DNA from 2 places in the Macrococcus epidermidis genome. Region 1 is predicted to be linked to the other one. Evidence: predicted binding sites of a transcription regulator. Region 1 holds the regulator's gene; the other holds the start of a gene.
What was found. The regulator LexA, encoded in region 1, represses DNA repair genes until DNA is damaged. The targets are predictions, from matches to a motif close to CGAACATATGTTCG.
Positions count from the first base shown of each region.

Region 2: uvrB (excinuclease ABC subunit UvrB) is a predicted target of LexA. The motif match lies at 1,791-1,804, and genes of this name have one in related genera.

Region 1 covers NZ_CP073819.1:1,245,932-1,249,368, reverse strand. Annotated here, with positions in the region: gene tkt (transketolase) at 1-1,233, opposite strand, end outside; gene KFV12_RS06530 (DUF896 domain-containing protein) at 1,326-1,562, opposite strand; gene KFV12_RS06525 (hypothetical protein) at 1,651-1,872, opposite strand; gene lexA (transcriptional repressor LexA) at 2,018-2,635, shown strand; gene KFV12_RS06515 (PspC domain-containing protein) at 3,043-3,252, shown strand; gene KFV12_RS06510 (hypothetical protein) at 3,349-3,437, opposite strand, start outside.
Region 2 covers NZ_CP073819.1:729,392-732,828, reverse strand. Annotated here, with positions in the region: gene uvrB (excinuclease ABC subunit UvrB) at 1-1,741, opposite strand, end outside; gene KFV12_RS03930 (CsbA family protein) at 1,872-2,102, opposite strand; gene KFV12_RS03925 (YfbR-like 5'-deoxynucleotidase) at 2,099-2,746, opposite strand; gene KFV12_RS03920 (TlpA family protein disulfide reductase) at 2,762-3,301, opposite strand; gene KFV12_RS03915 (CHAP domain-containing protein) at 3,420-3,437, opposite strand, start outside.

The DNA.
Region 1 (3,437 bases):
CGCAAATTCTCTGACACCGAACCAGATATTTTTACCTTCAGGAGATTCAGCTGAGAAATCAGCAGTATCTTTAACATTTGATTTATTTGATGATGCTAAGTCTGCAGACCCACCAAAGAATGATGGTACTGTTTTAGCGATTGCCTGAATCATGTCTCCAGATGTACTTCTTGTAGCAGCAGATTTACCTACTTCATATTTTGGTAATTCAGTATCATAACCTTCTGGAAGTTCACCTTTAATCGCTAATTCAAATTGAGCTGCAAGTTCTGGTTGCTTTTCTTTATATTCTGCAAATTTATTATTCCATGTTTCTTCTGCTTCATTTGCACGTTTTAACATCGTTTCATTAAAGATGTCATATACAGATTGTGGTACTTCAAATTTTAAGTTTGCATCTAATCCATATGTTTCAAATGCTAAAATTCTCTCTTCATTACCAAGTGGCGCACCATGCACACCATTTGTTCCTTGACGGTTTGGTGAACCATACCCGATGATTGTCTTAACTTCAATAATTGAAGGCTTGTCTGAAGATTTTGCCTGCGTAATCGCTTTATCAATCGCATCACAGTCATTACCGTCTTCAACTAAGATATGCTCCCAGCCATAAGCTTCAAAGCGACCTTTTACATCCTCAGAGAATGCTTTGTCAAGATCTCCATCTAAAGAAATATCATTTGAATCGTATAAAGCAATCAGTTTATTTAATTTAAGATGACCTGCTAAACTTGCAGCTTCATGAGATATACCTTCCATTAAATCTCCGTCTGAAACAAGTGCATACGTATAATGATCTACAATATCTATATCTTTGTTATACGTAGCAGCTAAATGCTTCTCAGCCATCGCAAATCCAACACTCATCGCAAATCCTTGACCCAATGGTCCAGTTGTAATTTCCACACCTTCAGTATGACGAAATTCCGGATGTCCTGGTGTTTTAGAATCCCATTGTCTAAAGTTTTTCAGTTCCTCTAGTGCTAATCCACCAGAAACATGTAATAAAGAATATAATAATGCCGATCCGTGACCAGCAGAAAGAATAAATCTATCTCGATTGAAGAAATTCATTGAGCTAGGATTAAAGTTCAGGTGACGCGTCCATAATGTATAAGCAAATGGTGCAGCACCCATCGGTAAACCCGGATGACCAGAATTTGCAGCCTCAATCTGATCGATACTTAATGCTCTGATCGTGTCAATTGCAAGTTGATCTTCTTTTGTAAACATATTTATTTCTCCTTTATAATATATTTTAAATTATTCAACTAAACTAATACATAATTATCTAGTATATTAATTACTCATTAATAAACTATTTATTATTCTCTTAAATTATTGTTTCTTTGAATTTCTTTCACTTTCTCAGGCGTAACATCATTGCCTTCAGGATCGATTACCTTTGCGTTCTCTATTGTTTTTTGAAAGCTATTTCTGAAAGTCTGAAGATATTCTTTACGTAATAACGTTTGCTCTCTACCTTCTTCTTCAGTTAATCCTTCAGTTTTCTTTTTTTGTGCTAATTCATTTATTCTATTCATTTTTTCTTGTTCTAACATACCCTCATTCCTTTCCATTTAAAGATACCAAAAAAAGCGCGTGAAACCAACTGGTCACACTCGCTTAAGTAAAAAATTATATGGACGTTTAATTTACAACACCTAAAACCTCTCCATTTTGCACTGGATCATGTATCGTTTGTTCTTTATCATTACGAACATCATTTTGTTCGCTTACTTGTTCTGTAATGCCTGGTGAAGTTTGTTCATAAATATATTGAGATTGCGTCATATATAAAAGGCCGAAGACTGTAATTACAATAAATAATAGAAAATACATCATAAATTCCTTTGAAATAGTAACTGTCATAGTTAATTCCTCCTAGAACATTTGTTTGTATTTATACTTTAACAGAACGTTTGTTCTGTGTCAATAAAAACACGAACAAATGTTTGTTACATGCGAACGTATATGCTATAATACAAATAACACCAATGCTAAGGAGTGTTTATAAATGAGAGAACTAACTAAAAGGCAAGAAGAAATATATGAATATTTAAAACATGTTGTATCAACTAAAGGATACCCACCTAGTGTTCGAGAGATCGGAGAAGCGGTTGGTTTAGCTTCATCTTCGACAGTTCATGGGCATTTATCTCGATTAGAAGAAAAAGGATATATTAAAAGAGACCCAACTAAGCCACGAGCGATAGAAATAGTACAGGATGAAACACCTACTGATTATTCAGAAACCATTCACGTTCCGGTTATCGGTAAAGTAACAGCAGGGGTCCCTATTACTGCGATTGAGAATGTTGAAGAATACTTTCCATTACCTGCTCACTTTACAAGTAGTCATAATAGTGACATCTTTATTTTAGATGTTGTTGGTGAAAGTATGATAGAAGCTGGTATATTTGATAAAGATAAAGTGATTGTTAGAAGACAGTCTATTGCAGAGAATGGGGATATTATCGTTGCTATGACTGAAGAAGACGAAGCAACTGTCAAAAGATTCTATAAAGAAAATAATCGTTATCGATTACAACCAGAAAATAGTTCAATGGATCCAATCTATTTAGATTCTGTAACTGTTTTAGGCAAAGTTGTTGGGTTGTTTAGAGAATTTTAAAAATAAGAGCGCATGACTAATGTCATTCGCTCTTATTTTCGTTTATATTATTTTACATTTAGATAATAATTATTTTACTATTACGATTATTTACGTCCAATGATTTCTTTTACTTGTTCTAATATGTCTTTATGTTCTTTTGATTTTGTTTCCATCGTACTATCCCCTTATCTCATTCTTATAATGTATATTCATTATAAAAGGCTTACTTATAAAATATACCCAAAAAGAAATGAATCAAACATCGATGTATTTGTTTTTAATACAGGAAGTAACAATTTATATTAAATTAACTACTAATATTTTACAATAATTCATGAGAACATACAAATATTTCACTTTTTCCACTTCAGAAATTTTATAACTTTCCTTTTCCTTGATATAATATAGTTAAGGAGGCGAATGACATGCATAGAAAATTAGCACGTTCTACAACTGATAGATATTTGGCTGGTGTATTAGGCGGTTTTGCTGAATATTTAAACATGGATTCAACACTACTCCGTGTTATCTTTATTCTTGTTTCATTCTTAACTGTACATATCCCAACATTTACAATCTATCTTATTCTTGCACTCTTTATGCCAAAAGACGTTGATGTTATCGATCGTTACTAATTAAAAATTTATTAAATTAAACAAAGCTTAAGACAATGTGTATTCGCACATTTGTCTTAAGCTCTTTCTCTGCTTATTCATTTTAATATTTGCTACTTATTCCCTCTTATTTAATAACGCCACAGTCCCAAATCCTAATACGAGCAATAATATCGTTATTTTATCATCAATGATCATTAAGCCAT
Region 2 (3,437 bases), 520 kb from region 1:
CTGTATTATAACGCTCCTGAATTTCACGACGACGATTGGTTTCATCAATCGCTATCTTCATTGAATCAGTCATTTTATCTGCGTACATGATAACTTTCCCTTGATCGTTACGTGCAGCACGACCGATTATCTGAATTAAAGAACGATGACTGCGTAAGAAACCTTCTTTATCCGCATCAAGAATTGCAACGAGAGATACTTCAGGAATATCTAATCCTTCTCTTAATAAGTTGATTCCGACAAGTACATCGAAAACACCTAATCTTAGATCACGAATGATTTCTATACGTTCTAAAGTTTTTATTTCAGAATGAAGATAGTTAACTTTAATTCCTGCTTCCTTTAAATAGGTCGTTAGATCTTCACTCATCTTCTTCGTTAATGTCGTAATGAGTACACGTTCATTTTTTTCAATACGTTGTCTAATTTCTTCCATTAAGTCATCAATTTGATGTTCAGATTTACGTACTTCAACAATTGGATCAAGTAATCCAGTTGGTCGAATAATCTGTTCTACCATTTCATCTGTATGTTCAATTTCATAAGGCCCTGGTGTTGCAGAAACATAGACAAACTGATGTCCTTTTGCTTCAAATTCTTCAAATTTAAGCGGTCGGTTATCAAGCGCACTCGGCAATCTGAATCCGTGATCTACCAACACATTTTTACGTGCCTGGTCACCATTATACATACCCCTAACCTGTGGCAATGTAACGTGACTTTCATCCATCATGATTAACCAGTCATCACCGAAATAATCAAGTAAAGTATAAGGTGTTGCACCTAGTGGACGTAATGTCAAATGCACAGAATAATTCTCAATGCCTGAACAGAATCCCATCTCACGCATCATTTCTAAATCATAGTTCGTACGTTGCTCTAGACGTTGTGCTTCAAGTAATTTACCTTCTTCTCTAAATTTTTTCAGCTGTTCTTCCAATTCTTTCTCGATACGTTCAATTGCAATCTGCATTTTTTCTTCACGTGTAACGAAGTGACTGGCTGGGAATAATGTGAAATGCTCACGTTCCTTAAGTACTTCTCCTGTTAAGTAGTTAATTTCACGAATTCGTTCAATTTCATCTCCAAAGAATTCAACACGTACACATTGCTCGTCACGAGAAGCCGGAAAAATTTCGACGACATCTCCACGCACACGGAATGTACCACGTTTAAAATCGATGTCATTTCGTGCATACTGAATATCAATTAATTTACGTAATAATTGATTGCGTTCAACCTCCATCCCTACACGCATACTTACAACCATATCTTTATATTCTTCAGGGTTTCCTAATCCATAGATACAGCTTACTGAAGCGATGATGATCACATCATCACGTTCAAATAAAGCACTCGTTGCCGAATGTCGTAATTTATCGATCTCATCGTTAATCGATGCATCTTTCTCGATAAAAGTATCTGTAGAAGGCACATACGCTTCAGGTTGATAATAATCATAATAACTCACGAAATATTCAACACGATTATCAGGGAAAAACTCTTTAAACTCACTATATAATTGACCTGCTAAAGTCTTATTGTGGGCCATAATTAACGTAGGTTTACCAACTTCTTTAATAACATTACTCATTGTAAACGTCTTACCTGTACCTGTTGCACCAAGTAAAGTCTGATGACGCTTACCTTCTTTAATACCTTCTACGATTTTTTTAATCGCTTCTGGCTGGTCGCCAGCAGGCTTATAATCTGATTTAATAACAAACGGATGATGTTCCATATGCGCCCTCCTTTTCGATAATATTTTACCAAAAAAAAAATAAAAAATACAAACATTTGTTCGGACGAGATATTACACTAACTTTATCATATAAAAAGAAAACAGCTCAGAACATAAAATGTTTGAACTGTTAGTCATTTCCTTTATCTAATTTATAAAAGTCCACAATTAAATAACCAATAATTAGACTCATCGTATCTAAAAATACGATCATCTGTGAATGAAAAAATCCTTTATAGACTGATACACCGATTACTATAGTAGATAGTATCATGCCCGTGTATTTATTTCTGACAATCATACTAAATATAACGACCATAAGCGCTGGTAATAATGATGCTAACCAATACCATATCGTCATAGATCTGACTCTTTTACTTCTAATATTGATACCGTTAATTCCTTTAATTCTGAACGTGGAATAAATTTTTCCTGTAACATTTCAGGAAGTATATTTTCAAGGAAATCCTGTACACAATGTAAGTGGTCAAATTGTATAATTGTGCGTAAGCTCTTTTCATATATTTCAAAGAATAGCGGTTCTGGATTTCTTTTCTGGATCTCTCCAAAAGACTCGTATAGTAAATCAATTTTATCAGCCACTGAAAGGATTTGACCTTCTATCGTTTCATCTTTTCCTTCTTTTAATCGTTCATGATAAATCGCTCGATAGCTTTCCGGAAATTCAGAGTCTATAAAACGTGCAATCATCTGTTCTTCCACATCACTGAATAATTGCTTAAGCTCTTTAGAAGCATATTTAACAGGTGTTTTTATATCACCTGTAAAAATTTCAGGATAATCGTGGTTGAGTGCTTTTTCATAGACATTTTTCCAGTTAATCTCAGTGCCATGATATTCTTCAACTGTAGCAAGATACTGCGCAATTTTTGTAACTTTAAAAGAGTGACTTGCTACATTATGCTCCTGATATTTGAACTTACCTGGACAGCGTATCAGCTTTTCTAAGTCAGATAAACTTTTAAAATATTGATGTACACCCACTACAATCACTCCTCTTTATTTTAAATCTGCTATTATTTTTTCTAACTTATTTCTATTGAGTTCACCAATATAAGTTTTTAAAACCTTACCATTTTTATCAACAAAAATTGTTGTAGGAATATTGTTAATCTTATATTGTTTCATTTGTGCTTCATCTAAAACTAACATCGGGTATTTCGCTTTATACTGCTGTATAAACGCAGTTCGCTTTTTCTCTTTGTCCTGCACATTCATACCGATTAATCCTACATGATTAGGTTTCTCGTTATCAAAAGCAACAAGTTCAGGCATCTCTTCATTACATGGGCCACACCATGATGCCCAGAAATTAATGATATTGATATCATGTTTTAATTGTTCTTTCAATTTAAATTGATTTGATTCTAAATCATTTACCGTTACATTACTAATATTTTGATTGTTGATAGGATGTTCATGGGTTGTTACCTGCTTTGCATCATCTGAAGCTGTATTAAATTGTGTCGCTTGATAAATACTATATCCCACTAAACTTAAAAATATAAAAAGAAGTATTGCCGTGATTAAATGCTTCATCTTTCCACCTCAATAGTTATTATGTCTATCATAACGTAATTAGAAATAAGTTTAAACCTAAGTCAACTTAAAAACAAAAAAGAAGATGAACCATTTAATGTTCATCTTCTGTATAATTTTAATAAATATATTGATA